Regions from separate parts of the Kitasatospora sp. NPDC043949 genome, predicted to be linked through region 2. Evidence: riboswitches for the same ligand, from Rfam matches in the RefSeq annotation. Region 2 holds a riboswitch; the other holds the start of a gene.
What was found. A riboswitch is a leader RNA that binds a small molecule or an ion and turns the genes downstream of it on or off. The one in region 2 is predicted to bind glycine.
Positions count from the first base shown of each region.

Region 1: it holds a riboswitch for glycine, as region 2 does, so the genes downstream of both, gcvP (aminomethyl-transferring glycine dehydrogenase) here and gcvT (glycine cleavage system aminomethyltransferase GcvT) in region 2, are expected to answer to the same signal.

Region 1 is NZ_JBWKEQ010000015.1:141,655-157,115, forward strand. It holds gene AC07AL_RS15325 (FMN-binding negative transcriptional regulator) at 1-357, shown strand, start outside; gene AC07AL_RS15330 (sugar porter family MFS transporter) at 600-2,009, shown strand; gene AC07AL_RS15335 (dienelactone hydrolase family protein) at 2,064-2,765, shown strand; gene AC07AL_RS15340 (MFS transporter) at 2,826-4,094, shown strand; gene AC07AL_RS15345 (HAD domain-containing protein) at 4,194-4,727, shown strand; gene AC07AL_RS15350 (CPBP family intramembrane glutamic endopeptidase) at 4,705-5,493, opposite strand; gene AC07AL_RS15355 (glutamate-cysteine ligase family protein) at 5,570-7,075, opposite strand; gene AC07AL_RS15360 (hypothetical protein) at 7,443-8,015, shown strand; gene AC07AL_RS15365 (DUF5999 family protein) at 8,410-8,601, shown strand; gene gcvP (aminomethyl-transferring glycine dehydrogenase) at 8,692-11,592, opposite strand; glycine riboswitch at 11,697-11,828, opposite strand; glycine riboswitch at 11,830-11,933, opposite strand; partial or broken gene AC07AL_RS15375 (PRC-barrel domain-containing protein) at 12,157-12,519, shown strand; partial or broken gene AC07AL_RS15380 (DUF2382 domain-containing protein) at 12,892-13,305, shown strand; gene AC07AL_RS15385 (MFS transporter) at 13,485-14,981, shown strand; gene AC07AL_RS15390 (DNA polymerase IV) at 15,129-15,461, opposite strand, start outside.
Region 2 is NZ_JBWKEQ010000008.1:33,326-48,786, forward strand. It holds gene AC07AL_RS09105 (ABC transporter ATP-binding protein) at 1-897, opposite strand, end outside; gene AC07AL_RS09110 (ABC transporter permease) at 894-1,904, opposite strand; gene AC07AL_RS09115 (ABC transporter substrate-binding protein) at 2,005-3,780, opposite strand; gene AC07AL_RS09120 (ABC transporter permease) at 3,832-4,821, opposite strand; gene AC07AL_RS09125 (enhanced serine sensitivity protein SseB C-terminal domain-containing protein) at 5,264-6,187, opposite strand; gene AC07AL_RS09130 (enhanced serine sensitivity protein SseB C-terminal domain-containing protein) at 6,305-7,153, opposite strand; glycine riboswitch at 7,356-7,461, shown strand; gene gcvT (glycine cleavage system aminomethyltransferase GcvT) at 7,663-8,814, shown strand; gene gcvH (glycine cleavage system protein GcvH) at 9,012-9,386, shown strand; gene glyA (serine hydroxymethyltransferase) at 9,481-10,749, shown strand; gene AC07AL_RS09150 (L-serine ammonia-lyase) at 10,907-12,274, shown strand; gene AC07AL_RS09155 (NADPH-dependent FMN reductase) at 12,389-12,991, opposite strand; gene AC07AL_RS09160 (TetR/AcrR family transcriptional regulator C-terminal domain-containing protein) at 13,130-13,873, shown strand; partial or broken gene AC07AL_RS09165 (class I SAM-dependent methyltransferase) at 14,142-14,845, opposite strand; gene AC07AL_RS09170 (DMT family transporter) at 15,140-15,461, opposite strand, start outside.

The sequences.
Region 1 (15,461 bases), on a different contig from region 2:
GCCTCCGTCCACTTCCACTGCACCGCCGAGCTCGTCGAGTCCGCGGCGGGCAAGGCGGAGATCCTCAACCGCCAGCTGGCGCACTTCCAGCCGGAGACGCCGGACACCCGGGTGGTGCCCGGTGAGGGCGAGTTCTCCCGGCTGCTCCCCGGCCTGCGCGGGCTCCGCCTGACGGTCCGCGAGGTGCGGGCCAAGTTCAAGTACGACGACAAGAAGCCGGCCGACGCCCAGCACGCGATCGCCGACCGGCTGGCCGAGCGCGAGGCCGACCGCGCGAACGCCCCGCACCCCCGGCGCGACCAGGACGCCGCCGCCCGCACCCAACTGCTGCGCCGGCACCAGCGGCGCGTCGGCTGACCGGGACGCACCGAGTGACCGGGGGGCACGTCAACTGGCCCGGCAGGCGCGCCGGCTGACCGTGGGGCGCGTCCGACCGTTCACGCTCCCGGCGCGAACGGCCCATCACACCGCGGGTGACTGACCCCGGATCACCCGATCGGCCTCCAATTCGAGCAGGGCGGCCCCGTCGCTGCTCGAATGTGAGACGAGTCCTGCCCACTCGGCCGTCAGAGCGGGCCCGTCCACCTCGGGGAGCGCGCTTGTCCACACTCAACAGCCATCGGGCGGGCGAGGCCCACCTCGGGCACGTCATCTTCATCTCCGCCGCCGCCGCGATGGGCGGGTTCCTGTTCGGCTACGACAGCGCGGTGATCAACGGTGCGGTGACGGGCATCCAGAAGCACTTCGCCGTGGGCAACGGCGAAACGGCCTTCGTGGTGGCCATCGCGCTGCTCGGCTCGGCGGCCGGCGCGGTGGCCGCCGGCCGGCTCGCCGACCACCTCGGCCGGGTCCGCACCATGCTGCTGGCCGCCACCCTGTTCGCGATCAGCGGCATCGGCTCGATGTTCCCGCCGAGCATCCAGGTGCTCGCCACCTGGCGCGTGGTCGGCGGCATCGCGATCGGCATCGCCTCGGTGATCGCGCCCACCTACATCGCCGAGGTCGCGCCGACCGCCTACCGGGGCCGGCTCGCGTCCTTCCAGCAGATGGCGATCGTGCTCGGCATCACCGTCTCCCAGCTCGCCAACTGGGCGATCAACCAGGCCGCCGGCGGCGAGTCCACCGGCCACCTGGGCGGCATCCAGGCCTGGCAGTGGATGCTCGGCGTGGAGACCATCCCGGCCCTGGTGTACGGGCTGATGGCGCTCGCCATCCCGGAGTCGCCGCGCTACCTGATCGCCGACCACCGGGAGGATCAGGCCCGCAAGGTGCTGCGCGAGGTGGAGGGCGAGGACGTCGACCTGGACGCCCGGGTCGCGGAGATCCGCACGGTGCTGGAGTCCTCGCACAAGCCCCGGCTCAAGGACCTGCTCGGCGGGCGGTTCGGCCTGCTGCCGATCGTCTGGGTCGGCATCGGGGCCTCGGTGTTCCAGCAGTTCGTCGGCATCAACGTGATCTTCTACTACTCCTCGTTCCTCTGGCAGTCGGTCGGCATCAACGAGTCCAACTCGCTGCTGATCAGCCTCTCCACCTCGATCATCAACGTGATCGGCACGGTGATCGCGATGGCGCTGGTGGACCGGATCGGCCGCAAGCCGCTCGCCCTGGCCGGCTCGATCGGCATGGCGCTCGCGCTGGGCACCGCCGCCTGGGCGTTCTCGTACCGGCACGGCACGGGTGACACCGCCACGCTCGACAACACCCACGCCACCGTCGCCCTGGTCGCGGCGCACGTCTTCGTGCTCTGCTTCGCCTTCTCCTGGGGCGTGGTGGTCTGGGTCCTGCTCGGCGAGATGTTCCCCAACCGGATCCGCGCGCTCGCGCTGTCCGTCGCCGCCTCGGCCCAGTGGATCGCCAACTGGGCGATCACCGTCAGCTTCCCCGACCTCGCCGACTGGAACCTGTCGGCGACGTACGTCATCTACGCGGCCTTCGCGCTGCTCTCCATCCCGTTCGTGGCCTTCTGCATCAAGGAGACCAAGGGCCGCGCCCTGGAGGAGATGGGCTGAGCCCGCCCCCGTCGAGTCCCCGCCGCATCCGGCCCGACCCACCGCGAGGAACCCATGCCTGACCAGGGCGGCTCCCGGCAGAACGTCGCCTTCCCGAGCAACGGCCGCACCGCGCACGGGTACCTGGCCCGCCCGCCCCAGGGCGTCGGGCCGGGCCTGGTGGTGGTGCAGGAGTGGTGGGGCCTCACCACGCACGTCGCGACGATGGCCGACCGGTTCGCCGCCGAGGGCTTCACCGTGCTGGCCCCCGACCTGTTCGGCGGCGCCACCACCCACGACCGCACCGAGGCGGCCCGGCTCACCCGCGAGCTCCCGGTCGAGCGGGCCGTCGAGGACCTCTCCGGGGCCGTCGACCACCTGCTCGCCCTGGAGGGCGTGGTCGGCGACGCGGTCGGCGTGGTCGGCTTCTGCATGGGCGGCGGCTTCGCCCTGCTGCTGGCCGCCCGGGAGGGCGACCGGGTCGCCGCGGTGGTGCCCTTCTACGGCCTCCCGCCCGACCCGGACTTCGACTACCGGGGCCTGACCGCCCACGTCCTGGGGCACTACGGCGAACTGGACGGCTCGATCCCGATGGCCGCCGTCGACGAGGCCGCGATCCGGATCGGCGAGGCCACCGACGTCCGCCCCGAGATCCACTTCTACCCGGCCGGCCACGCCTTCATGAACGACGAGAACCCGCTCGGCACCTACGACCCGCTCCAGGCCGCGACCGCCTGGCGCCGCACCCTCACCTTCCTCTGGGGCCACCTGGGCTGAGCCCGTCCCAGCCGTGAAAACCCGTTGGACAGCCGTACGAGCCGCGGCCATAGTCTCCAGGTGCCGACCCGACCTCCGCGCCCCCGCCGCCTCGCCTGGGCGAGCCGCAACTTCCGCATCCAGACCGCCGCCACCGTGGTCAGCGGCCTCGGCAACGCCGGTGCCCCCATCGCCACGGCCTTCGCCGTGCTCGGCCACGGCGGCACCACGTCCGAGGTCGGCTACGTCACCGCCGCCCGGCTGCTGCCCACCGTCCTGCTCCTGGTGGTCGGCGGTGCCCTCGCCGACCGGATGCCCCGGCACCACCTCATGGTCGCCGCCAACCTGTTCAGCGGCCTGTCCCAGGTCGTCCTGGCGGCACTGGTGCTGGCCGGGGACATCCGGCTCTGGCAGCTGATGCTGCTCTCCGCCGCCGGCGGCGCCGGGTACGCGCTCTACTCCCCCGCCTCCGGCGGCATGATGCTGCAGGCCGTCGCCCCGGAGCACGCCGCCCGGGCCTTCTCGGTGTTCCGGATGGGCCAGAACGCCTCCCAGATCGGCGGCGCCGCGCTCGGCGGCGCGCTCACCGCCGCCGTCGGCCCCGGCTGGGTGCTCGCCCTGGACGGCGCCTGCTTCCTGGTCGCCGCCTCGCTCCGGTTCTTCCTGGAGGCCGAGCAGGCGCCCGCCCCGCAGGGCCACAGCATGCTGCGCGATCTGCGGGAGGGCTGGCGGGAGTTCGCCTCCCGCCGCTGGCTCTGGGTGGTCGTGGCGCAGTTCTCCGTCCTGGTCGCCTGCATCGGCGCGGTCGAGTCGGTGTACGGGCCGACGGTCGCCAAGGAGCGCCTCGGCGGGGCGTCCGACTGGGGCCTGGCGATGGCCGCCTACGGCGTCGGGCTGGTGGTGACCGGCGTGCTGATGGCCCGCTGGCGGCCCCGCCGGATCCTGTTGGTCGGCAACTGGGGGGTGTTCCTGTTCGGCGTGCCCGCCCTGGCGCTGGCGGCGGAGGCGCCGCTGCCGCTGCTCGCCCTCGCGATGTTCCTGTCCGGGGTCGGCGTCACCGTCTTCGGCGTCAACTGGATGGTCGCGCTCCAGCAGGAGATCCCCGAGGAGATGTTCTCCCGGGTCGCCGCGTACGACGAGCTCGGCTCCTTCTCGCTGTCCCCGATCGGCATCGCGCTGGCCGGCCCGGCGGCCACGGTGCTCGGCCTCTCGGGCGCGCTGTGGGCCTGCGCCGTCGTCTGCCTGGTGCTCAGCGCGGTCGTGCTGCTGGAGCCTCAGGTCCGCCGGCTGGCCCGCAGGAGCACCGTCGACGCACCGGTGGCCGCCGCCGAGCCGGTGGCCGCGCCGTGAGCGCCCCGTGCGCCCCGCGTGCGCCCGGCCGTACGCAACCACTGGTACGCCAGGTTCGTCCGACCAGGTAAGTCACACCACCGTCTCTGGGGGCCACTGGTGCCGAAGCCGCTGCTGTTCCTGGACGTCGACGGGGTGCTCAACCCGGTCTGCCCGCACCCGGACGCCGGGTTCGACACCCACACCCTGCTCGGCTACTCGGTGCTCCTCTCCGCCCGGCACGGCGCCTGGCTGCGCGAGCTGGCCGGCACCTACGAACTCGTGTGGGCCACCACCTGGGAGGAGCACGCCAATGCGCACATCGCCCCGGCGATCGGCCTGCCCGCCCTCCCGCTGGTCCGCTTCACCGGCGACGTCCCGCAGCCCGGTGACCCGCGCGTCCCGCTGATGGAGCTGCTCTCGGCCCGCAAGTGGGCCCCGCTGCTGCGCTACGCCGCAGGCCGCCCGTTCGCCTGGGTGGACGACGTCATCCCGCCGCGGCTGGTCCGCAACTCCCTCTGGCGCCGCGACCGCCTGCTGCTGCCGATCGACCCGGGCCCGGGCCTGGAGCGCCGGCACGTCGACCGCCTGCTCGCCCGGCCGCCGCGCACCCCGGCCGGCCGCCTCCCGCTCAGGGGGTCGGCAGCCAGCTGACGTGCCCGGCGAGCAGCGCGTACCCGACGAAGGCCACCGTGTCGATCAACGCGTGCGCCGCGACCAGCGGCATCACCCGCCCCCAGCGCCGGTAGAGCAGGCAGAACACCGCCCCCATCACCATGTTGCCGACCAGCCCGCCGACCCCCTGGTACAGGTGGTACGAGCCGCGCAGCACCGAACTCGCCACCACCGCCGCCGGCCACGACCAGCCCAGCTGCCCGAGCCGGCGCAGCAGGTAGCCGAGGACGACGACCTCCTCCAGGGCGGCGTTCTGCCACGCGGAGAGCACCAGCACCGGGATCCGCCACCACACGTCCGGCAGCCCGGACGGCGCCACCGTCAGGTTGTAGCCCGCCGCCTGCGAGGCCAGGTACAGCACCAGCCCGGAGCCGCCGATCGCGGCCGCCACGGCGGCGCCCCGGCCGAGGTCGCGCAGCTTCTGCCCGAGGTCGAAGCCGAGCACCCGCAGCGCGGCGCCCTCGCGCACCAGCAGGTACCCGACCAGCACCACCGGCATCAGCCCGCGCCCGATGTAGTACAGCTGCCACACCAGGTCCAGCCAGGGCCGGCCGGGCGCCCGCGAGCCGTTCAACGTGGCGACCTGCTGGCCGAGTTGGATCGGTTCGGTGAGCGAGGCCGCGAAGCTGATCAGCGCGCTGACGCCACTGGCCCCGAGGGAGAGTCCGAGGACGATCAGCAGTTCCACGCCGAGCAGCCGGCGCGTGGGCTTCGCGGTCTCCGGTGCGGTCGGGAGGGTGGTCACGGGGGCTCCAGCGTGGCGGGCGTCGCTCCGGCCGTCGGCCGACCGCCGGAGCGATCATCCTGACACAGCGGTCCGGCTACCCGACCGGCCAGGTGTGCACCGGCTCGCCGGTGCGCATGTGCTCGATGTAGCGCCTGGTCATCGCGGCGAGCGCGGCCGGGCGGTCCATCCCGTACTGCTCGCGCAGCCGGTGGAAGGTCGCGCTCTGCCAGGCCGCGCCGTTGGTGCGGCGCAGGCAGCGCTGCTCGATGATCCCCAGGTAGCGGTCCCGGTCGGCGGGCTCCACGCCCCACTCGTCCAGGCCCTGGTGGGCCATCGGCAACAGTTCGTTGAGCACCAGGTCGACGGCGGACACCGTGGTCAGCCCGCCGCCGCGGCCCGCCCGGCCCGCCCTCGGCCACTGGAACACCGCGTCGATGCCGTAGCGGGCGCCCTGCCGGAAGTTCTCGTCGGCCCGCTCGAACGGCAGCCGGGTCCAGACCGGCCGGGGCTGCTCGGCGAGCACCCGGACCAGCCCGTAGTAGAAGGCGGCGTTCGCGAGCGTGTCGGCCACCGTCGGCCCGGCCGGCAGCGCCCGGTTCTCCACCCGCAGGTGCGCGGTCCCGCCCGCGATGTCGTACACCGGCCGGTTCCAGCGGTAGATCGTGCCGTTGTGGAGCCGCATCTCGGCGAGCCGGGGCGCGCCGCCGGAGGCGAGCACCTTCAGCGGGTCCTCGTCGTCGCAGATCGGCAGCAGGGCGGGGAAGTACCGCAGGTTCTCCTCGAACAGGTCGTACGCCGAGTCCACCCAGCGCTCGCCGAACCAGGTGATCGGCCGGACGCCCTGCGCCTTGAGTTCCGCCGTACGGGTGTCACAGGCCTGCTGGAACAGCACCGGACGGGTCTCCCGCCACAGCTCCCGCCCGAACAGGAACGGCGAGTTGGCGCCGAGCGCGAGCTGCGCCCCGCAGATCGCCTGGGCCGCGTTCCACACCGAGGAGAAGCGTTCCGGGGTCACCTGAAGGTGCAGTTGCAGGGAGGTCGCGGCGGCCTCGGCCACCATGGTGATGGTCTCCAGCTGGAGGTGTTCGACGCCCTCGATGTCCAGCGCGATGTCCTCGCCGCGGGCGGCCAGGATCTGGTCGCTGAGCAGGCTGTAGCGCGGGTTGTGGGAGATCGCGTCCAGGCCGGTGTGACCGTGCTCCAGGGTCGGCAGGATCCCCACCATGACGATCCGGGCACCGGCCTCGGCGGCCCGCCGGTCGGCGTAGCGCAGCCCGGTTTCGAGCTCCTCGCGCAGATCCTCGAAGACGTGCCCGCACAGCCGGTGCGGCACGATGTTCACCTCGACGTTGAACTGGCCCAGTTCGGTCTGGAAGTCGCTGGAGCCGATCGCGCTCAGCACCTGCGCGTTGCGCAGTGCCGGCAGGCCGTCCTCGTCGGCCAGGTTGAGCTCGATCTCCAGGCCCATGACCGCCCGCGGCCGGTCGAACCGGTCCTCGCGCAGCATCCGCCCCAGCGCGTCGAGGCAGGCCTGGAGCTTGCGCCGGTACAGCTGCCGGTCCGCCAGATCAGCCCGAGTCGCCACGACCTTCTCGCCCACGGTCCCCTCCTCCTGAGACACCGGCCGACCCGACCGTGCAAGCATCATGCCCACCTCGAAGATCGATACCCGAATGCTCGTACTGGCTTGCAATGCAAGGAAACTGACGGATATTCAGCAGATCTGCCGACTTGCCCGGCGCCACCGCCTGTGATAAACAGGTCACCCTGCGCACCTGTTCGATAGAATTCGCACTGCGCTCCGGCCGGCCCGCTCCGCCTCGAAACCCTCGTCGACGGCGGCGACCGCGCCGGCACCGCGATCATGCACAACCGGACACGGCCAGGTCCCGTCACCGATGACACGCCGCGCCACGCCGGTATGCCGCACTCGCACGCCGATCTCGCACGGAGAGGCGGACCCCGCCATGACTCTGCAGACCCCCCAGCCCCCGCCGAGCGCCCTGCGCGCCGTCCTGGCCGCACTCGACTCGGAGACCGCGCTGCGCCAACCCGCCGCCGCAGCACTGCGCCATCCGGTCGGCCCGCTGCTCCCCGCGCACCCGCTCGCCGTCCACGTCCTGGACGGGCCGCGCCCGGAGCTGCGCGCCGCCCGCCGGACGGGCTGGCGATTCCTGATCAAGGACGGCGCCGAGGTCGCCGCCGCCGCGGAGGTCGTCCAGGCCGTCGAGGGCCACACCTTCTCGCACTTCACCGCCGGCCCCTACCTCGACTCGACGGTCCGGGCGCTGCGCCAGGCCTGGCAGCTCGCCCAGGGCTCCCGGTCCCGCCAGCAGCCCCGGCTGCTGACCTTCCCCGGGCAGTACGCGACGGCACTGTGGCTGCACGGCCCCGACGCCGACCCGGCCGCCGACCAGCTGATCCCGCTGGCCCCGGCCCCGCTCGGCGTCACCGCGCACCGCGCCTACCCGGCCGGCGAGCTGCTGCCGCTGCTCGCCCGGGCACCGCTCGCCAAGCCACTGCTGCTCGGCTCCTCCTGAGCCGACCCCACGCCGCCGGGCCGCCGGGCCACCACCCGGCGGCCCGGCAGCGTGCGCGTCGCCCTCGCCCGCCCGAACCACCCGGACGGGCCATCCGCCCTGACCTCCTCGGGCCATGCCGCAGCTGACCCATCGGTGCGCCGTTTCCCGCCGGACCCGCCTGAACGGGTGATCTCTACCCGGGAGTTGTGGCGCATGTCACGAAATCCCTGCGCGCGCGACCGTAGATGCCGACACTGGGAACCAGCGTGGAAGGACCACCTGTCCTACCCACTTGAGCGCCGGTCCACACCTGGTCGGCGCGCGGACAGGATCCGGCTACCGCGGCGGCTCCCGACGGCTCCGCCGGCGGCCGCACCACGGGGGAGGATCGCAGAGCGAAGCGAGGGTACGTATGTGCCAGCACCGTCCTGAGTGCCCGTCGGCCGAGTCCGAGGACCGCGAGGCGGCCGTCACGGTGGCCTGCCACCCGGAGCAGGGCTGGAGCCTGCTCTGCAACGGCGTCGTGCTGTTCGAGGACACCGGAGAGCTGCTGCCCGACGGCCGGGTGATCGCGCCGCGCCGCCCCGTCGCCCGCGCGGCCTGACCGCACCGGCGGGGCAGCCGCCGAACGACGACAACGGGCAGGGGCCCGACGGTACGTGCCGTCGGGGCCCTGCCGTACGTCCGGTCCGGATCAGACGCCGTACTCCTCCAGCGGCGGGCAGGAGCAGACCAGGTTGCGGTCGCCGTACGCGCCGTCGATCCGGCTGACCGGCGGCCAGTACTTGTCCGCCGGGTTCACGCCCGCCGGGAAGACCGCCTCCTGCCGCGAGTAGCCGTGCGCCCAGTCGCCGGCCAGCTCGGCGGCGGTGTGCGGGGCGTTGCGCAGCGGGTTGTCCGCGGCCGCCCACTCGCCCGAGCCGACCTTGTCGATCTCGGCCCGGATCTCGATCATCGCGTCGCAGAACCGGTCGATCTCGTGCAGGTCCTCGGACTCGGTCGGCTCGATCATCAGCGTGCCGGCCACCGGGAAGGACATCGTCGGCGCGTGGAAGCCGTAGTCGATCAGGCGCTTGGCGATGTCGTCCACCGTCACGCCCGTCTCCTTGGTCAGCGGGCGCAGGTCGATGATGCACTCGTGCGCGACCAGCCCGCCGGGGCCGGTGTAGAGCACCGGGAAGTGCGGTGCCAGCCGCTTGGCGATGTAGTTGGCGTTCAGCACCGCGACCTGGGTCGCGCGCTTGAGGCCCTCGCCGCCCATCAGCCGGACGTACGCCCAGGAGATCGGCAGGATGGCCGCCGAGCCCCACGGCGCCGCCGAGATCGGGCCGACCCCGGTGGCCGGACCGGCCTCCGGCTGCAGCGGGTGGTTCGGCAGGTACGGCGCCAGGTGGGCGCGCACCGCGACCGGGCCGACGCCCGGGCCGCCGCCGCCGTGCGGGATGCAGAAGGTCTTGTGCAGGTTCAGGTGCGAGACGTCCGCGCCGAACTTGCCCGGCTTGGCGAGGCCGACCAGGGCGTTCAGGTTGGCGCCGTCCACGTACACCTGGCCGCCGGCCTCGTGCACCAGGGCGCAGATGTCGGTGATCTGGGTCTCGTACACGCCATGGGTGGACGGGTAGGTGACCATCAGCACGGAGAGGCTGTCCCGGTGCTGCTCGATCTTGGCCTTCAGGTCCTCGACGTCCACGTCACCGTCGACCAGGGTCTTCACCACGACCACGCGCATGCCGGCCATCACCGCGGAGGCCGCGTTGGTGCCGTGCGCGGAGGACGGGATCAGGCAGACGTCGCGCTGGGTGTCGCCGTTGGCGTGGTGGTAGGCGCGGACGGCCAGCAGGCCGGCCAGCTCGCCCTGCGAGCCCGCGTTCGGCTGGATCGAGACGGCGTCGTAGCCGGTCACCTCGACCAGCTGGCGCTCCAGCTCGCGGATCAGGCTGAGGTAGCCCTGGGCCTGCTCGATCGGCGCGAAGGGGTGCAGCTGGCCGAACTCCGGCCAGGTGACGGCCTCCATCTCGGTGGTCGCGTTGAGCTTCATGGTGCAGGAGCCCAGCGGGATCATGCCGCGGTCCAGCGCGTAGTCCCGGTCCGACAGGCGGCGCAGGTAGCGCAGCATGGCGGTCTCCGAGCGGTGGCTGTGGAAGACCGGGTGGGTCAGGTACTCGTCCTGGCGCAGCAGCGCGGCCGGCAGCGCGTCGGCGCCCTCGGCGACCTCGACCGCGGGGACGCCGAACGCGGCCCAGACGGCGGCGAGGTGCTCGCGGGTGGTGGTCTCGTCGGTGGAGACCGAGATCCGGTCCGCGCCGTCCTGGTGGACGTTGACGCCGTTGGCGCGGGCGGCGGCCGCGATCTCGGCGGCACGGCCCGGGACGACGGCGGTGACGGTGTCGAAGAACTCGCCGTGCAGCAGCTCGACGCCGCCGGCCCGCAGGCCCTCGGCGAGGGCGGCCGCGTAGCGGTGGGTGCGGCGGGCGATGTCGGCCAGGCCGTCCGGACCGTGGTAGACGGCGTACATCGAGGCCATGACGGCGAGCAGCACCTGGGCGGTGCAGATGTTGCTGGTGGCCTTCTCGCGGCGGATGTGCTGCTCGCGCGTCTGCAGCGCCAGGCGGTAGGCGCGGTTGCCGTCGGCGTCGACCGAGACGCCGACCAGGCGGCCGGGCAGCGAGCGGGCGTACTCGGCGCGCACCGACAGGTAGCCGGCGTGCGGGCCGCCGAAGCCCATCGGCACGCCGAAGCGCTGCGAGGTGCCGCAGGCGATGTCGGCGCCGAGCGAGCCCGGCGAGGCGAGCAGGGTCAGCGCCAGCAGGTCTGCGGCGACCGCGACGATCGCTCCGAGGCCGTGCGCCTGCTCGATGACCGGGGTGAGGTCGCGGACCACACCGGTGGCGCCCGGGTACTGGAGCAGCACGCCGAAGACGCCGCGCTCGGCGATCTCGGCCGGGATGCCCTCGGACAGGTCGGCGACGACGACCTCGACACCGGTCGGCACCGCGCGGGTGTTGATCACCGCGGTGGTCTGCGGCAGGGTCTCGGCGTCGACTAGGAAGACGCCGCCCTTGACCTTGGTGACGCGGCGGGCGAGCGCCATCGCCTCGGCGGCCGCCGTGCCCTCGTCGAGCAGCGAGGAGCCGGAGGTCGGCAGGCCGGTCAGGTCGGAGACCAGGGTCTGGAAGTTGAGCAGCGCCTCCAGGCGGCCCTGGGAGATCTCCGGCTGGTACGGCGTGTAGGCGGTGTACCAGGCCGGGTTCTCCATGACGTTGCGCAGGATCACCGGCGGGGTGAAGGTGCCGTAGTAGCCCAGGCCGATCATCGGCTGGAGCACCTGGTTGCGGCTCGCCAGCTCGCGCAGTTCGGCGAGCACCTGCGCCTCGCTGCGGCCGCCGGGCAGGTCCAGGCCGGTGATGGAGCGGATCGCCTCGGGAACGGCGGTGGCGGCGAGTTCGTCCAGCGAGCCGTAGCCGATGGACGCCAGCATCTTCTGCTGCGCGGCGTCGTCGGGGCCGATGTGGCGGTTCTCGAAGGGGCTGGCCAGCTCAAGCTCGGTGAGGGTCGAGGCGCCGGTGGGGCGTCCCGCGTTCGGCTGGGCGTTCATGGTGGTCGAGGCCTCCTGGTCACGGACCGGCGGGGGTGCGCACGCCGACCGGCCGGAGCCGCTGCGGACAGCGGCTCGACCCGGGCGGGCGAACCCGACAGGCCTCCCCCTCTGTCATCGGGACCTGAGAGCTTCACCCGCACGGCGCGCTGTGGGCACGCCGCCGGCTTGCACCGTCGGTGAGGGTGGTGCCCGTCGGCTCCCTGCCGACGGTCCTGCCCTGCTTTCCAGAGTGACCTACCCCACACGGTACGGATGCCTGAGAGATTCCGGGGAGGAGTTGCTCCTTCGGCGCCCCGACCAGCGCTTTCCGTGGCCGGGGACTCTCCCGAGCGGGCTCGGCGGTCGCCGCCCAGGGTACCAGCGGCAGGCCCCCTGATCACGGTCGCGTCGGGTCGCTCGGGGTCTACGCGCGTCCCCCGGACGGTCCAGCCCGGAGCCCGTCCGGCGCACCCCGGTCGCGCCCGTCCGATTCATGGCCTTTGGTGTGAAGTGGCAGGCGGAACGGGTGCTCCGGCCACGGTCCTGCGGGAGTTCCGCAGGCGCAGCGCACTGGAGGAAAGAGTGCAAACCGATATCGATCCCCGGGACCTCATCGGCCACAAGGCGGTCGACCGCAACGGAGACAAGATCGGCACGGTCGACGAGGTCTACCTGGACGACGCCACCGGCCAGCCGGAGTGGGCAGCCGTCCGGACCGGCATCTTCGGCCGGGACGCCTTCGTCCCGCTCACCACCAGCGAGTTCTCCGGCGACGAGCTCCGGGTGCCGTACGACAAGTCGCTGGTGAAGGAGTCGCCGGACTTCGGCGTCGGCCAGCACCTGTCGCCCGCCCAGGAGCTCCAGCTCTACCGCTACTACGGCCTGGACACCCCGGCGAACGGCCGCCCGGTCGGTCGGGACGGTGACCGGCCCGTCAGTCGTGAGGGTGACCGGCCGGCCGGCCGCGAGAGTGACCGCCCGGTCGGCCGGGACGGCGACCGACCCGCGCGCCCCGACCTCGACTTCGGCACCACCTCGGCGCCCGAGCCCGTGAAGCCCATCGCCTTCCACTCCCTCGACCCCGCCCCGACCACCACCCCTGCCGACCCCACCGGCACCGCGACGGAGGTCAGCGTGCGGACCCTCAACACCCCCGCACCCGCGGCCGCCCCCACGACGACCGAGCCCAAGCCGCAACCCGCCCCGATCGTGACGACCACCGCGACCACGAACTCGGCCGTGGCCCCGCCGGCCTCGGAGCGCTCGACCGGTCCGGCCCCGTCGTCCCCCAACGGCCCGGTGGAGATCACCTGCCGCGAGGAGCGCCTGGACATCACCACGGACTGGCACATCGTGGGCACCGCGAAGCTGCGCAAGTACGTGACCAGCGAGCAGGTCGAGCGCCGCGTCCCGGTGGTCCGCGAGCGCGTCCGGGTGGAGCGGATGCCGGTGAGCGAGGCCGAGCGCGCCTCGCTCACCGAGAAGGAGATCGCCGAGGCGGTGGAGGAGGTCACCCTGCGCGAGGAGCGCCCGGTGGTCCGCAAGTACCTCACCCCGATCGAGCGGGTCCGCCTGGTGGTGGAGCGCTACACCGCCGAGGAGGTGATCCGGGACGAGCTGCGCCGCGAGCACGTCGAGATCCACGACAACACCGCCGCCGCCCCGGCGACCCCGGTGGCCACGCCGGCGGCCGAGGCCCCCCGCCCGGCCGTGCTGCGCCCGTTCGCCTGACCCCTCGCCCCAGGGCCCCGGACCCATCGGTCCGGGGCCCTCGGCATGCCTCGTCCCGGTCGCCGCCCGGCCGGAATCCTTCGATTTTGCCAAAGCGTCACCAATGGATATTTGACACTCTGAAGTATCTCCCGGCATGGTTACTTCAGTTCATTCACTATGTACGGGAGGAAGCAACCGTGAGTGAGGCACCACAGCCCACCACCGCGGCCGAGAAGCAGAGCAGCGCCCGGGTCCTGCCGGCCCTCATCCTGGCGATGCTGTCGTTCAGCGTGGTGCAGACCGCGGTCGTCCCGATCCTGCCCTCGCTGGCCAAGGAACTGAGCGTCTCCGCGTCCAGCGTCACCTGGCTCATGACCGCCAACCTGCTCTCCGCCGCCGTGCTGACTCCCCTGCTGGGCCGCTTCGGCGACCTCCGGGGCCGTAAGCCGATGCTGCTGATCTCGCTGGCCGGTCTGGTCGCCGGCTCGGCACTGGCGGTCAGCACCCACTCCTTCACCTGGCTGGTCGTCGCCCGCGTCCTTCAGGGCGCCGGCGGTGGCGTGCTCCCGCTGGCGATCAGCATCGTCCGCGACGAGCTGCCCAAGCAGAAGGTGACCGGCGGCGTCGCCGCCATCAGTGCCTCGATGGGTGTCGGCTCCGGCCTCGGCCTGGTCGCGACCGGTCTCCTGCTGGAGCACTGGAGCTACAAGTCGATCTTCTGGATGGGCCTGGTCTTCGGCCTGATCGCGGTCGCCCTGGTCGCGTTCCGCGTCCCGTCCGACCCGGTCACCGACAAGGAGGGCGGCGCCGACCCGCTCGGCGCCCTCACCCTGGCCGGCTGGCTCTCCGCGCTGCTCGTCGCGGTCAGCCAGGGCAACCACTGGGGCTGGACCTCGACCAAGACCCTCGGCCTGTTCGCCGTGGCCGCCGTCGTCGCCCTGATCTGGGGGGTCATCGAGACCAAGGTCGCGCACCCCCTGGTGGACATGAAGATGATGTCCCGTCCGGCCGTCGCCTTCACCAACCTGGCCGGCCTGCTGATCGGCTTCGGCATGTACGGCTCGTTCATGGTGATCAGCAACTTCGCCCAGACCCCGGAGAAGCTCACCCACTACGGCTTCACCGCGACCGTCCTGCACGCCGGTCTGCTGCTGCTGCCGTCCGCGATCGGCTCGATGGTGGCGGCTCCGGTCGGCGCGATGCTGATCGCCCGCCGCGGCCCGCGCCTGCCGCTGGTCCTCGGTGGCGTCCTGGGTGCCGTCGCGATGGCCTACCTGGCCGTGCGGCACAGCCACGAGGGCGACATCTACACCTCCTCGGCGATCTTCGGCCTCGGCATCGGCCTGGCGTTCTCCGCGATGCCGGCCTACATCAACGGCGCCGTCCCGGTGGAGCAGAGCGGCATCGCCAACGGCATGAACGCCGTGCTGCGCACCGTCGGTGGCGCGATCGGCACCGCCGTGATGGCCGCCATCCTGACCGGCGACACCATGAAGCTGCCGCCGCAGATCCCGCTGCTGCTGCCCACGCTGGACGCCTACAAGCACGCGTTCTGGGCCGCGGCCGTCGTCTGCGCCGTCGCCGGCGTCGTCCCGTTCCTGATCCGCGGCGTCAAGCCGGCCGCCACCGTCGTCGCCTCGGGCGGGACGGCCGAGCGGAACTCCAGCCCCGAGCTGGCCAAGACCGACGCCTGACCAGGCGTCCGGCCGCCGCGCTCCGGGACAGGGCGCGGCGGCCCGGCCTTCGGACGGTCGCGAGGGCATCACGACCGCACGAAGTCCGGCACGGTATGCGGCCCCGACCGGTACTCCCCCCCCCACCGGTCGGGGCCGCTTCGCGTTTCACACCCCCGGCGCCCCCGTCTCCCCCGGCGCCCCCGTCTCCCCCGGCGTCTCCCTCTCCCCGGGCGCCCCCGTCTCCTCCGGCGCCTCCCTCTCCCCGGGCGCCCCCATCTCCTCCGGCCCCTCGGCCCCCCACAGCGGCAGCGGACGGGCCGGTTCCAGCGCCGGATCGTCCACCGCGAAGGTCCGGATGCGCCCCGGCCCGCTCCACGGCGTCTCGAACCGCACGGTGACCCGCCCGACACCGCTGCCCTGCACCCACCCGGGCCCCAGCTCGGTATGGCGGACGTCCTGCCCGGGCATCCAGCGGCGCGGCGCGACCGCCTCCGGTTC
Region 2 (15,461 bases):
CACGTTGATCAGGCTGGGCGGGGTGCCCTTGACCGGGACGAGGCGGTCCTGGAGTTCGCGGTCCAGGCGCGGCATGGAGCCCAGCAGGCCCCAGGTGTAGGGGTGTTCGGGCGCGTCGAAGAGGGTCTCGGCGGGGCCGCGCTCGATGCACTTGCCGCCGTACATGACCAGGATGTCGTCGGCCAGTTCGGCGACCACCCCGAGGTCGTGGGTGATGATGATGACGGCCGAGCCGAACTCGTCCTGGAGGTCGCGGATGAGGTCCAGGATCTGCGCCTGGACGGTGACGTCCAGGGCGGTGGTGGGCTCGTCGGCGATCAGCAGCGAGGGGTCGTTGACCAGCGCCATGGCGATCATGGCGCGCTGGCGCATGCCGCCGGAGAACTGGTGCGGGTAGTCGTCCACCCGGCGGTCGGGCTGCGGGATGCCGACCCGGTCGAGCATCTCGACCGCGCGGGCCCGGGCCTGCTTCTTGGATGCCTGGGGGTGGTGCACCCGGTACGCCTCGACGATCTGCGCGCCGACGGTGTAGTAGGGGTGCATCGCGGTCAGCGGGTCCTGGAAGATCATCGCCATCTCGCGGCCGCGCAGTTGGCGCACCCGTTCGGGGCCCGCCGCGATCAGGTCCTCGCCGTCCAGCCGGATCTCGCCGGTGATCCGGGCCCGCTTGGTGCGGTGCAGGCCCATGATGCCGAGCGAGGTGACGGACTTGCCGGAGCCGGACTCGCCGACGATGCCGAGGGTGCGGCCCTTGTGCAGGTCGAAGCTGACCCCGTCCACCGAGCGGACCAGGCCGTCGTCGGTGTCGAAGTGGATCCGCAGGTCGCGGACGGAGAGGAAGGGGTCGCCGGACGGGGCCTGGGCGGCGACCGCCTCGGTCTTCTGGAGCTCGGTCACGAGAGCCTCACCCGGGGGTCGACGAGTGCGTACAGGAGGTCGACCACGAGGTTGCAGGCGACGATGAAGAAGGCGGCGAGCAGGGTGACGCCGAGGATCTTGGGCAGGTCGTTGTCGGCGATCGCCTGGACGGCGAAGGCGCCGACGCCCTGGAGCGAGAAGACCTGCTCGGTGATGAGGGCGCCGCCGAGGAGCAGGCCGAGGTCCATGCCGAAGATGGTGATGACGGGTGTCAGCGCGGCGCGCAGTCCGTGCCGGGCGACGACCTTGCGCTCGACCAGGCCCTTGGCCCGGGCGGTGCGGATGTAGTCCTCGCTCATGGTCTCCAGCATTCCGGCGCGGGTGAGCCGGGCGTAGAGCGCGGAGTAGAGGAAGGCCAGCGAGATCCACGGGAGGATCAGGTTGCGGGCCCACATCAGCGGGTCGTCGGCGAAGTCGACGTACTGGAGGTTGTCCAGGATCGGCCACTCGTAGCTGAACAGGGCGAGCAGCACCGCGCCGGTGAAGAAGACCGGCAGCGAGACGCCGGCGAGGGAGATGCCCATGGCGATCCGGTCGAAGACCGAGCGCGGCTTGAGCGCGGAGACGACGCCGGTGGCGACGCCGGAGACCAGCCAGAGCACGGCCGCGCCGACGGCGAGCGAGAGGGTGATCGGGACGCGCTTGATCAGCTCGGGCCAGACCTCCAGGTGGTTCTTGAAGGAGTAGCCGAAGCACGGTACGTGGCAGGTGACCGGGTCCGGGCCGAACTTGTACTCGGCGCCGCTGACCAGGCCCTTGAGGAAGTTCCAGTACTGGGTGTACAGCGGCTGGTCGAACCCGAGGTTCTTCTTGACCGCGGCGATCGCCTCGGGGGAGGGGTTCTTCCCGACGTACTGCGTGGCCAGTTGGTCGGTGGTCTCGCCGGCGATGCGCGGGAGCAGGAAGAAGATCGCGAAGGTGACAGCGCTGACCACCAGCAGCAGCACGACGGCCGCGAAGATCCTGCGGATGATGTAGGCAAACACAGTTGGGCGGCTCCGGCGGCCCGCCGCCGTCCGGGGTCTTCCGGACGGCGGCGGGCGGCCGCTGCCTTCACCTGCCTTCAGGGATGTGGAGCCAGGCTCTTTACTTGGTGGTGCCGATGTTCAGGTAGTCGTACTCACCCGAGAAGCCCGAGGTGGACGCCAGGTTGGTGGCGCTGTCCGGGCGGTACAGGAAGACCTTGAAGTAGGTCAGCGGGACGTAGACCGCCTGGTCCATGATCTTCTTGTCGATCTGGCCGTAGATCTTCTCGCGCGCCGACTGGTCGGTGTTGGTGATGGCGTCGTCGAGCAGCTTGTTGACCTCGGGGTCGTTGAGCTGGGCCAGGTTGCTGTTGCCGGAGGCCTTGATGGCGCGGCCGTCGGAGATCTGCTGCAGGAAGCCGTAGCCGGTCGGCCAGTCGGCGCTCCACTGCATCATCATCAGACCGATGTTGTGGTCCTGGGTGAACTGCGGGACACCGGCGGCGTCCGAGAAGTACTTGCCCTGCGCGTACTTCTGGATCTCGACGTTGATGTTGATCTTCTTCAGCGCGGCCTGGATCGCGGTCGCGGCCTGGACCTCCGGGTCGCGCTCGGTGCGGGCGGTGATCACCGTGCTGAACCCGTCGGGCTTGCCGCAGGCCTTGAGGGCGTCCTTGGCCTTGGCCTCGTCACCCTTGTTGCCGTTGGTCGCCCAGGTGTTGAAGTCCTGGTGGCCCGGGACGTCCGGCGGGATCACCGTGTTGGCGATCTGGCCGCGGATCGGGCCGCCGAGCGTGGTCTGCACGGAGACCTTGTCGATCGCGTACTGGACGGCCTTGCGGCACTCCAGGTTGTCGAACGGCGCGACCTTGGTGTTGATCGCGACGTACGCCAGGCGGCCGCCGTAGGCGTTGTCGGTGTTCGCCTTGAGCTTCTGGTTCTGCAGGATCTGCGCCTGGGTCTGCGGGTCGACGCCGCTGCCGACCAGGTCCACCTGGGCGTTGCCCGCGATCAGGTCCTTGTCGATGGTGGACTGCTCCATGCCCATCCGGACCACGATCTTGTCCGCGAGCTGCTTGCGGATCGGGTCGGTGCTCGGGTCCCAGTTGGTGTTCGGCACCAGGGTGAGCTGCTTGCCGTCCTCGTAGGACTCGAACTTGTAGGCACCCGAGGCGACCACGTGCTTCACGTAGCCGGCGCCGTCGTCCTTGGCCTGCGGGACCGGGACGGTCTGCGGGGAGCCGACCAGGTAGTCGAAGTCCGCGAACGGCTGCTTCAGGTGGAAGACGATGGTCTGGTCGTCCGGCGTCTCGATCGAGTTCAGGCCGCCGGTCTTGTCCTTGTACGGGCCCTGGTACGGGGTCTCGTTGTCGACCAGCAGGTCGTGGAAGTAGGTGGGGCCGTTGGAGTTCACGTCCGGCGCGAAGTTGGAGCGCTCGACGGCGTACTTGACGTCCTTCGAGCTGATCGGGGTGCCGTCGTCGAACTTCAGGCCCGCGCGCAGCTTGTACGTCCAGGTCAGGCCGTCCGCGCTGACCTTGCCCAGGCTCTCGGCGAGGTCCGGGACCAGCTTGTTGCCGTTCGAGCCGGCGCCCGGGGCGAAGGTGGTCAGCGGACGCCCGTACAGGCGCGAGAAGTTGTAGATGTAGGCGTAGTACGTGTTGCCCGGGTCGAAGGAGTCCGGGGCGCCCTTCATCTCGTAGGTGACCGTCCCGCCCTTCTTGTCCGAGGCGTTGACGATGCCCTTGGTGGCGGCGTCGGCACCGCCGCCACCGGCGCTGCTGCCGCTGGCGGAGGAGGACGAGCCGGAGCCCTTGCTGCCGGAGGTGCAGCCGGTCACGATCAGGACCGCGGCGGCTGCCGCCGCGGTCAGGGCGACGGTACGGGACCTGCGCATGGGTGAGATCAACCCCTTGAGGATGGGAAGGAGGGAGGGCCTGACGTTGCGTCAGTTGCTCTTGGGATCGAGGGCGTCACGCAGCCCGTCGCCGAGCAGGTTGAAGGCGAGCACGGTGAGGAAGATCGCCAGACCGGGGACCACCATGTACTGGGGGTCCACCTGGTAGTACTTGATCGCGTCCTGGAGGATCCCGCCCCAGGAGGCCTGCGGCGGCTGGATGCCGACGCCGAGGAAGCTGAGGCCCGCCTCGAAGAGGATGTTGGTCGGGATCAGCAGGGTCGAGTAGACCAGGATCGGACCGACCAGGTTCGGCAGCAGTTCCTTGAACAGGATGAACGGGCCGCGGGCGCCCAGGCTGCGGGCCGCGTGGACGAACTCCCGCTCGCGCAGCGACAGCGTCTGTCCGCGCACGATCCGGCCCATGTAGGGCCAGTTGAAGAAGCCGATCACGAAGATCAGCACCATGATGTGCAGCGGGAGGCCGTGCAGGCCGAACGCGCCGCCCTGCAGCGAGGTCGAGATCGCGATGGCGAAGAGCAGCAGCGGGAAGGCGAGGAAGACGTCCATGACGCGGCTGATCACGGTGTCCACCCAGCCGCCGTAGTAGCCGGCCATGACACCGAGCACGGTGCCGATCGTGTTCGACAACAGGGTCGCGCCGAAGGCGACCAGCAGGGAGACCCAGGAGCCCTCGATCACGCGGGAGAGCAGGTCGCGGCCCTGGAGCGGGTCGACGCCGAGCGGGTGGTCCCAGCTCATCCCGCCCCAGTCACCGAGCGGGATGCCGCCCAGGTTGGCGTCGAGCAGGTCCTGGTTCAGGGCGTCGGGGTCGAGGCCGAACAGGGCCTCGATGGGCTTGGCCAGTACGGCCAGCAGGATCAGCAGGATCACCACGACGCCGCCGGCGACGGCGAGTTTGTCGCGCTTGAAGCGGGTCCAGGCGATCTGGCCGAGGGAGCGGCCCTCGATCTTCTTGGCCGGGCTCGCGGGGGCGGGTGCCTCCGGTTCGTTCCCGGTGGTTGCGATGGGTGCGGTCATGGTCAGTTGGTCCCCTCGCCGACGGTGGCCGGCCCACGGGCGCCGGTCACCGGTTCGGCGGTACGGCTGCGGACGTGCGGAGGTGCTTGGAACGGGTGTTCGCGGCAGTACGTCGTGCACGGGTACTGCCCCAACGCGGGATGGGCTTCGCGTGGTTCTGGCGGTCGGCGTGCGCGTTCACCTTCGTGGGGTTCCCAGTACGCGCGGTGCGTTGCGCAGAACTCTCTGCCATCCGAACTGGCTTGCGCCAGCCCTGACAACCGACAGATGCCCAACTGTGATCTGTGCGCATGCACCTCCTCCGTCTTCGGCATATCCCTCTTCACACGGCTGTAACTGGCATGTCAAGATGATCGACGGTAACGGCCGGAAGTTCGTCCGGAAAGCACCGAAGCCGACCTGATGCAAGATCAAGTCGGCTTCTGGAAAAAGGTTTTGGTTGTCAGCGCCCCGGGTATCCGAGCCACGGCTGCTGCGGCTGCCCGGTCCAGCCCTGCGCGGGCTGCTGCGTGCCGTAGCCGTAGCCCGGCCCCTGCTGCGCGGGGTACGGCGGAGGCGGCACCGGCGGGTACGGGCCGGTCGGCGGCCGCCCCGCCTCCCGGTCGAAGAACGGGCGCGCATGGGCCCGCATCCACAGCGCCACCGGGTCGTACTCGTCCGCCATCGCCACCGTGGACACCGCCAGCCCCTCCGGGGCCACCGCGATCGCCCGCTGCATCAGCGCCCGCACGGCCTCCACCGCCGGCGGTGAACTCTCGTACAGCTCCAGGCCGATCGCCAGGTACGGCTCCCCCACGGCCGGCTGCACCCAGGCCCGGCGCAGCGCCCGCACCGCGCGCACCTCACCGGCCTGCCGCTCCAGCAGCGCGAAGAACGGCTGGGCGTTCAGCTGCGGCTCGCTCAGCTTCAACGGCCCGGCCGGCAGCCGCTCCAGGCCCGCGGCGATCCGCCGCAGGTCCGCCCAGGGCACCCCGACCCCGCCGCCGGGCGCGTGCGGGTTGAGCCACAGGCCCCAGCGGGTCCGGTACAGCGAAGCGGCGATCTCCCGCCCGGAGATGACCTCGTGGGCCCGCGCCCAGCCGGACGACGCCAACTGCTCGGACGAGGTGACGGCCGGCGCGTAGCCGTGGCCGCTGATCTCCATGTTCCCGTACTGGGCGTCAGCGCTGCCCGGCGCACCGTGCCACAGCAGCATCCAGACCTGGCCGTCGGCCAGTGCGTGCAGCAGTTGCTCGTACGCCTCGTAGCGCTCCGGCGCGACCTCGCGCAGGGCGCGCTCCAGCGCGCCCGGATCCGCTCCGGGGCGCCCGGCGGGTGCCTGGCCCCAGGGCCCCGGTGCACCGCCCGCTACCGCTCCCGCACTCATGCGCCCACCTCGCCGCGCCTCTTTCCTCAAGCCTGCCGACCCGTCGGCCGTCTGCACGCACCCTATGGCGCGGCACCGGCCACCGCCACGGCGACGTGCCTCCGATACGAACCCCGCTCAACCCCGCGCGTAGAAAGGGAGTACCCGGGTGAGCAGCCACTCGACCACCGGGTCATCGGCGAGATCGAGCAGTACGAGGTGGACGCCCCCCGGCAGCGGCGCGGTTCCCAGCGCGCGGCCGAGCGCCTCGTTCACCGCACCCGGGTCGGCCGGGGCCGTCTGGTCCAGCTGGACGCCCACGAACATCACGGTCGGCTCGCCCTCGATGCTGGCGAGCGCCCGGCGCGCGGTCAACACTCCGGGCAGGGCGGACAGTTCGGCCCGGCAGGCGGCCAGGAAGTGCTCCGGGTCCTCCCCCGGCACCGGCTCGCGCAGCGCCACCCGGCCACCGGTCGGCGCCTCCGGGCCCTGTCCCTGGTTCTGGTTCTGGTTCTGGTTCTGACTCTGGCTCTGCTCCTGGTCGGCCAGGCGCTCCTCGCGCGGGCCGCGCCGCAGCTCCGCCACACCCTGCGGCGGCACCGGGATGCCCACCGCCGCCTCCGGGTTGACCGCGATGCCCACGCCCAGCGGCAGCCCGCGGGCGAACTCCCAGACCGGCGCCACCGCGAAGGCCATCCCCGGCGCCTGCCGCAGGAACACCTCCTGCGAGGAGAACACCGGCACGTACGGCTCGCCGGCCAGCTCGATGGTCGGCAGGTCCAGCGCGGGCCCCCGCGGGTCGCCGCCGGCCGGCAGCGGGATCCACACCTGGCTGCGGGCCAGCACCTCGATCACCCGCGGCGTCGCACCCGGATCGCCCAGCGCGGCGGTCAGCACCTGCTCCAGCTCGTTGGCCGGCCACCCGCCGCCCGGCGGCGCCGACTCCGGCCCGCCCCACCCCTGCTGCTGCTCCACCGGGTACCCCATGCGCGCCTGATCCGCCCTCTGCCGGTCGGCCGCCCTCTGCTGCGCCGACGCGCAGCAGTCTAGGGCGCACGCCCCGGGGGCGCCGGTTCGCGGTGGCGCGGTGTGACCGGGTCCCCTCTCCCGTCGTCGGCGCGGACGTGCCATGATGTGCGCGTTCGACGGCGCGGCGCGCCGGCGGACCGACAACTCCATACCGGCCGCTCGAACCCGCGCGGGAGAGCCCGGAGTGCCCCGTCAGGCGGCACAGCCGGCGCCGAAGGAGCAACTCCTCCCCGGAATCTCTCAGGCCCCCTTACCGCACGGGTTAGGCACATCTGGAAAGTGGCGCACGGCCCTGTCGCGCGCCCACCCACGGTGCAAGCCACCATGCTGTCCTGGATGCTGGAAACAGCTGCGGGCAGGTGGGCGGTGAAGCTCTCAGGTTCGACGACAGATGGGGAGACCCACGCCGCCGCATGCCCGCGCGCAGGGTCGGCCCCCGAGCGGGTCCGGTTCCGGCGCGTGCACCCATGAGTGCCCAGACCGAGGAGTTCCAGGCCATGTCGTCCCTCCGCCTCACCGCGCTCGACGCGCTGCACCGCGCCCTCGGCGCGACCATGACCGACTTCGCCGGCTGGGACATGCCGCTGCGCTACGGCAGCGAGCGCGAGGAACACCTCGCCGTCCGCACCCGGGCCGGACTGTTCGACCTCTCCCACATGGGCGAGATCACCGTCACCGGCCAGCAGGCCGGCGAGATGCTGGACCACGCGCTGGTCGGCTTCGTCTCCGCGCTGGGCGTGCTGCGCGCCCGCTACACCATGATCTGCGCCGAGGACGGCGGCATCCTGGACGACCTGATCGTCTACCGCCTGCGCGAGGACGCCTTCCTGGTCGTCGCCAACGCCTCCAACGCCCAGCTGGTGCTGGACGAGCTGATCGCCCGCGCCAAGGGCTTCGACGCCGTCGTCACGGACGACCGCGACACCTACGCGCTGATCGCCGTCCAGGGCCCGGAGGCCACCGCGATCCTGGCCGGGACCACCGACGCCGACCTGCCCGGCCTGAAGTACTACGCGATCCTCCCGGCCCAGGTCGCCGGCCGCGACGTGCTGCTCGCCCGGACCGGCTACACCGGCGAGGACGGCTTCGAGATCTTCTGCAACCCGGGCGACGCCGAGGGGGTCTGGCAGGCGCTGACCGCCGCCGGCGAGGGCCGCGGCCTGGTCCCGTGCGGCCTGTCGTGCCGCGACACGCTGCGCCTGGAGGCCGGCATGCCGCTGTACGGGCACGAGCTCTCCACCGACCTGACCCCGTTCGACGCGGGCCTGGGCCGGGTCGTGCGCTTCGACAAGACCACCAACGAGGGCACCTTCGTCGGCCGCAAGGCGCTGGAGAAGGCCGCCGCCGAGGCCGAGGCCAACCCGCCGCGGGTGCTGGTCGGCCTGGTCTCCGAGGGCAAGCGCGTCCCGCGCGCCGAGTACACCGTGGTCTCCGCCGACGGCGCCCCGATCGGCCGGATCACCTCGGGCGCCCCGTCCCCGACCCTGGGCCGGCCGATCGCGATCGCCTACGTGGACGCGGCCCACGCCGCCCCCGGCACCGCCGTCGCGGTGGACGTGCGCGGCAAGCACGAGCCGGTCGAGGTCGTGGCGCTGCCGTTCTACAAGCGCGCCCGCTGAGGCCCCGCCCTCCCCGTAGACCCCGTGGACCCGGGCCTGCACCATGCCCGACCCGGGCTTGAGCCACGCCTGATCCACGCCTGATCCAGGTCTGACCCAGGCCTGGCCCAGGCCCGAACCACGCCTGATCCGCGTCGAAGCCGTCCGTGCGGCGGCCCGCTTCGTCGTACCCGCTTCCCATCCTGGAGAATGACGCCATGAGCAACCCCCAGCACCTGCAGTACACCAAGGAGCACGAGTGGCTGACCGCCGTCGAGGGCGGTGTCTCCACGGTCGGCATCACCGCCCACGCGGCCGACGCGCTCGGTGACATCGTCTACGTGCAGCTGCCCGAGGTCGGCGCCGACGTGACCGCGGGCGAGTCCTGTGGCGAGCTGGAGTCCACCAAGTCGGTCAGCGACCTGTTCTCCCCGGTGACCGGGAAGATCGTCGAGATCAACCAGGACGTCCTGGACGACAACAGCCTGGTCAACAGCGCCCCGTTCGAGGGCGGCTGGCTGTTCAAGGTCCAGGTGGAGTCCACCGACGAGCTGCTCAGCGCGGACGAGTACACCGCCTTCATCGGCGGCTGACCCGCTCGTGACGGGGCGGTCGCAGCGCGGCGGCCGCCCCGCCAGGCTCCCCCCTTCTCCGCTCCCGTCTCTCTCCTCCCGGGAAGACCACACCATGACGGTTCTGAACCAGTCCCTGCACTCCCTCGACCCGGAGATCGCCGCCGCGGTCGACGCCGAGCTGCACCGCCAGCAGACCACCCTGGAGATGATCGCCTCCGAGAACTTCGCCCCGGTGGCGGTCATGGAGGCCCAGGGCTCGGTGCTCACCAACAAGTACGCCGAGGGCTACCCCGGCCGCCGCTACTACGGCGGCTGCGAGCACGTCGACGTGGTCGAGCAGATCGCGATCGACCGCATCAAGGCCCTGTTCGGCGCCGAGCACGCCAACGTCCAGCCGCACTCGGGCGCGCAGGCCAACGCCGCCGCGATGTTCGCGCTGATCAAGCCGGGCGACACCATCCTGGGCCTGGACCTGGCCCACGGCGGTCACCTGACCCACGGCATGAAGATCAACTTCTCCGGCAAGCTCTACAACGTGGCCGCGTACCACGTGGACGAGAAGACCGGCCAGGTCGACATGGCCGAGGTCGAGCGCCTGGCCAAGGAGCACCAGCCGAAGCTGATCATCGCCGGCTGGTCCGCCTACCCGCGCCAGCTGGACTTCGCCGCGTTCCGCCGGGTCGCCGACGAGGTCGGCGCGCTGCTGATGGTGGACATGGCGCACTTCGCCGGCCTGGTCGCCGCCGGCCTGCACCCCAACCCGGTGCCGTACGCGGACGTGGTCACCACCACCACCCACAAGACCCTGGGCGGCCCGCGCGGCGGTGTCATCCTGTCCAAGGCCGAGTACGCCAAGAAGATCAACTCCGCGGTGTTCCCCGGCCAGCAGGGCGGCCCGCTGGAGCACGTGATCGCTGGCAAGGCCGTCGCCTTCAAGGTCGCCGCGTCCGAGGAGTTCAAGGAGCGCCAGCAGCGCACCCTGGAGGGCGCCAAGATCCTCGCCGAGCGCCTGCTCCAGGCCGACGTCGCCGAGGCCGGCGCCTCGGTGCTGTCCGGCGGCACCGACGTGCACCTGGTCCTGGTCGACCTGCGCAACAGCCAGCTCGACGGCCAACAGGCCGAGGACCGCCTGCACGAGGTCGGCATCACGGTCAACCGCAACGCCGTCCCGAACGACCCGCGGCCGCCGATGGTCACCTCCGGCCTGCGCATCGGCACCCCCGCGCTCGCCACCCGCGGCTTCCAGGCCGAGGACTTCCGCGAGGTCGCCGACATCATCGCCGAGGCGCTCAAGCCCGCCTTCGACGAGGACGCCGCCACCGCGCTCAAGGCCCGCGTCACCGCGCTGGCCGAGAAGTACCCGCTCTACCCGAACCTCTGATCACCGCGGTGATCGTTCGGGCGGGGTGACCGGCCTCACCCCGCCACGGCACCTGGGATCCCGGGGCACCGCGCACACTGGACAGTGCGCGCGGTGCCCCGACCCGTGTCGTCCCCCGCCCGCCAGTCCTTCCACGAGACAGACAAGGACGTCCCCCGTGGCCCTCAGCGTCTTCGACCTCTTCTCCATCGGCATCGGCCCGTCGAGCTCCCACACCGTCGGCCCGATGCGTGCCGCCCGGATGTTCGCCCGGCGCCTGCGGTCCGAGGACCTGCTCGCCGAGGTGGCGAGCGTGCGCGCCGAGCTGTACGGCTCGCTGGGCGCCACCGGCCACGGCCACGGCACCCCGAAGGCCGTCCTTCTCGGCCTGGAGAACAACTCCCCCCGCACGGTCGACGTCGACCAGGCGGACAAGGACGTCGAGCGGATCACCACCGAGAAGCGGCTCAACCTCCTCGGCACCCACCCCATCGACTTCGACCCGGGCACCCAGGTGGTCCTGCACCGCCGCCGCTCGCTGCCGTACCACGCCAACGGCATGACCATCTGGGCGTACGCGGCGGACGGCTCCACGCTGCTGGAGAAGACCTACTACTCGGTCGGCGGCGGCTTCGTCGTCGACGAGGACGCCATCGGCGCGGACCGGGTCAAGCCCGACGACACCGCGCTGCGCTACCCCTTCCGCACCGGCGAGGAGCTGCTGCGGCTCACCCGGGAGACCGGGCTGTCGATCTCCGGCCTGATGCTGGAGAACGAGAAGGCCTGGCGCTCCGAGGAGGAGATCCGGACCGGGCTGCTGGAGATCTGGCAGGTCATGCAGGAGTGCGTGCGGGCCGGCATGTCCCGCGAGGGCATCCTGCCCGGTGGCCTCAAGGTCCGCCGCCGCGCCGCCGCCGCCGCCCGCGCGATGCGCGCCGAGGGCATCGGCCCGGCCAACGCGATGGAGTGGGTGACCCTCTACGCGATGGCGGTCAACGAGGAGAACGCCTCCGGCCGCCGGGTGGTCACCGCTCCGACCAACGGCGCGGCCGGGATCATCCCCGCCGTCCTGCACTACTACCTGAACTTCATCCCGGGCGCCGACGAGGACGGCATCGTCCGCTTCCTCCTCGCGGCCGGCGCCATCGGCATGCTCTTCAAGGAGAACGCCTCCATCTCCGGCGCCGAGGTCGGCTGCCAGGGCGAGGTCGGCTCCGCCTGCTCGATGGCCGCCGGCGGCCTCGCCGAGGTCCTCGGCGGCACCCCCGAACAGGTCGAGAACGCCGCCGAGATCGGCATCGAGCACAACCTCGGCCTCACCTGCGACCCGGTCGGCGGGCTCGTCCAGATCCCCTGCATCGAGCGCAACGGCATGGCCTCCGTCAAGGCCGTCACCGCCGCCCGGATGGCCCTGCGCGGCGACGGCCGGCACCACGTCTCGCTCGACAAGGCGATCAAGACGATGAAGGAGACCGGCGCCGACATGAAGATCAAGTACAAGGAGACCTCGCGCGGCGGCCTCGCCGTCAACGTCATCGAGTGCTGATCACACCCGCTGTCGCCTGAGCCCCCGGACCCGTCCGGGGGCTCTCGGCGTTCCGGGGCGTCCCGAGGCGCCCCGAGTCGCCCCGAGCGTCCCGAGTCGCCCCGAGGCGCCTGCTCAGGCCGCGAACGGGCGGACGCGCCGGGCGTCCCGCAACGCCTCCGCCCACCAGGCGAGTTGGTCGAGCATGGCCTTGGCGGCGGCGTCGGCGGCCGGGTCGAGCGGCTTGCCGTCGACGCCGAAGCACTGGGCGGCGCCGTGGAAGCTGACCGTGTTGCGAATCGTCGTGGCGTTCAACTCGGCGAGCACCACTCGCAGTTGCTCGACGGCGCGCAGACCGCCGGAGAGGCCGCCGTAGGAGACGAAGCCGACCGGCTTGCCGTGCCACTGGCTGTTGTGCCAGTCGATGGCGTTCTTCAGCGGGGCCGGGAAGCTGTGGTTGTACTCGGGTGTGACGACCACGAAGGCGTCGGCAGCCTCCAGCCGGGGCGTGACGGCGGCGAGCAACTCGGCTGCGCCCGGCTCCAGTTCACCACCGAAGGACGGGAAGGTGGTCGGCAGCGGGGTCTCGACCAGATCGATCAGGTCGGCGGTCATGTCGCCGCGCGCGCCGAGGTGGCCGAGCAGCCAGTCGGCGACGACGGGCGCGAACCGGCCGCTCCGAGTGCTGCCGACGACGACCGCGACCTTCAGGCTCTTCTCCGAAACGTCCTTGGCCATGAACATCCCCCTCCGGGACGATGTGTACAACGTATCTTCCGGATGCAACGTACACATCGGCGCGTACGCCGTCTACTCCCGATACGCCGTACACGCCAGTGGTACGGTGGGAACCCCAGCCGGAAGGAGCCCGCCGTCATGCCCGCCCAGCAGGCCCCCGCCGGGGACGACGACCAGACCAAGCCCCAGGCCTCGCTCTGGGAGCGCCTCGCCCGCCCGACCCCCGCGCCGCGCACCACCCTCACCCCGCAGCGGATCGCCGAGGCCGCGATCGCGATCGCCGACGCCGAAGGCCTCGACGCCGTCACCATGCGCCGACTCGCCACCACCCTCGGCGTCGCCCCGATGGCCGCCTACCGGTACGTCTCCGGCAAGGACGAACTCATCGACCTGATGGTCGACTTCGTCTACGGCGAACTCTCCCTGGACACTCCCTCCAGCGGCTGGCGCGACACCATGCGCACCCTGGCGCTCCACCTGCGCGCCATGAACCTGGCCCACCCGTGGGTCGTCCGCGCCGGCGCCGTCCCCCTCACCCCCAACCAGCTCGCCATCCCCGAACGCGCCTTCGCCGCCCTCGCCGACCACGGCCTGGACGCCGACACCACCATGGCGGTCTTCCGCACCGTCACCGGCTACGTCCACGGCTCCGTCGCCGCCGAGCTCGCCCTGCGCATCCTCCAGCGCGAGCACGGCTGGTCCGACGGTGACGAGACCCGCGCCGGCCTCGCCCCCCGGATGTCCTTCCTGATGGACACCGGCCGCTACCCCACCTACCAGCGCTACCTCCACGAGGCCACCCGCAAGGACGACCCCACCTGGCAGTTCGAGACCGGCCTCGACTGCGTCCTCACCGGCATCGCCACCCACCTCGGCATCTGAGCGCGCCTGGACATCCGAGCGCGACCCGGCCCCCAGGTGGAGGAAATTATGTAGACCGGTCTACATTCCAGGTGCGGAATATGCAGACCGGTCTATCTCTTCGGTGCACCCCCACACACCTCCTGCGCAGGAAGTCGGCCCCGCCGACTTCCTGCGCACCCCAACCCTCCACGAACGCACCCTATGTAGACCGGTCGATATATTTTCTCCGGCCCCGCGCGAACGCGCTATCCAGCCTCGCGCGCAGAAAGTCGGCCCGTCCGACTTCCTACTCCGAGGAGAGCACCCCCGCGATGAGCAGCCGGTACCCGTAGTCCATGTGCTCCTGGTCGAGGAGTTCGGCATGGCGGCGGTGCCAGGCGCCGGATTCGAGGTCGGCGCGCAAGCGGGCGATCGCCGGCCGCACCACTGCGAGCGGCAACTGGGCGAAGGTCGAGCCGGCCGGACGACCGGGTCGAGGTAGAACTCGGGCCGCCGCCAGTAGGCGATCTGGTAACCGTCCGTGAAATCGTGCGGGACGGGGAAGGGCAGCACCGTGTGCGCGTCCAGCGCGTCGACGACCTGGGCCAGCGGCGTGAAGCGGCTCTCCTCCAGCTCCCGGATCTCGGGCAGGTACTCCTCCAGCAGCCACAGTTGCGGACGGTGGGCCGGGTCCCAGGTGAAGACGACCTGCCGCCGGGCGACCCGCCGCAGCTCCGCGAGGCCCCGTTCGGGATCCGGCCAGTGGTGGACGGTCATGACGGCCATCGCCGCATCGAAGGAGCCGTCCGGGAAGGGCAGTCGCTCGGCTCCGGCCTTGACCTTCCGGTGCCCCGGGTGCTGGTCGAGCATGACCTGGGAGGGGTCGACGGCGGTGACGGCGGCGCCCTCGGGCTCGTAGGATCCGGCGCCCGCACCGACGTTCACCACCGACCGGGCCCTCTGGAGGGCGGCACCGATCGGGGCGTGCAGTCGGGGATCGGGCCGGCGGATGGCGCGGTAGCCGACCCCGATGCGGTCGTACGTCGCCTGCGGTCGGCCGTCCGTGGTCTCCTCCACGCGGTCAAGCCCACCAAGCGGGGCGCCCGGCGGCAAGCGGTTCGACGCAAGAGCGGGTGAAGCACGGCGTGCTGGCCCGCCGACCGCCGAACGGCATCGGCGATCGGAGGACGGCGCCGGAGGGCGGCACCGGAGGGCCGGGTGGCCGGTCGCGAGGCACCGCCGACCAGCGGCACCCGCGCAGGAAGTCGGCCCGTCCGACTTCCTGCGCGTGGGGCCACCCGCAGGTCAGCGACGGCGGGCACCCATGGGCACGGTGAGGACGGCGAGGCCCGCGGCGAGGATGGCGAGGCCGCACCAGGAGGCGGCGGGGAGGCGTTCGCCGAGGACGGCGACGCCGAGGAGGGCGGCGACGGCGGGTTCGGCGAGGGTGAGGGTGGTGGCGGTCTGGGCGGAGGTGCGGCGCAGCCCGTGGCCGAAGAGGCGGTAGGCGAGGAAGGTGGTGATCACCGCGAGGTGGAGCACCACCGCCGCGCCGCGCGGCGAGGCGAGCCACCGCAGGTCGCCGAGGAACAGCACCGGCAGGACGAGCAGCGCGGCCGCGCCGAAC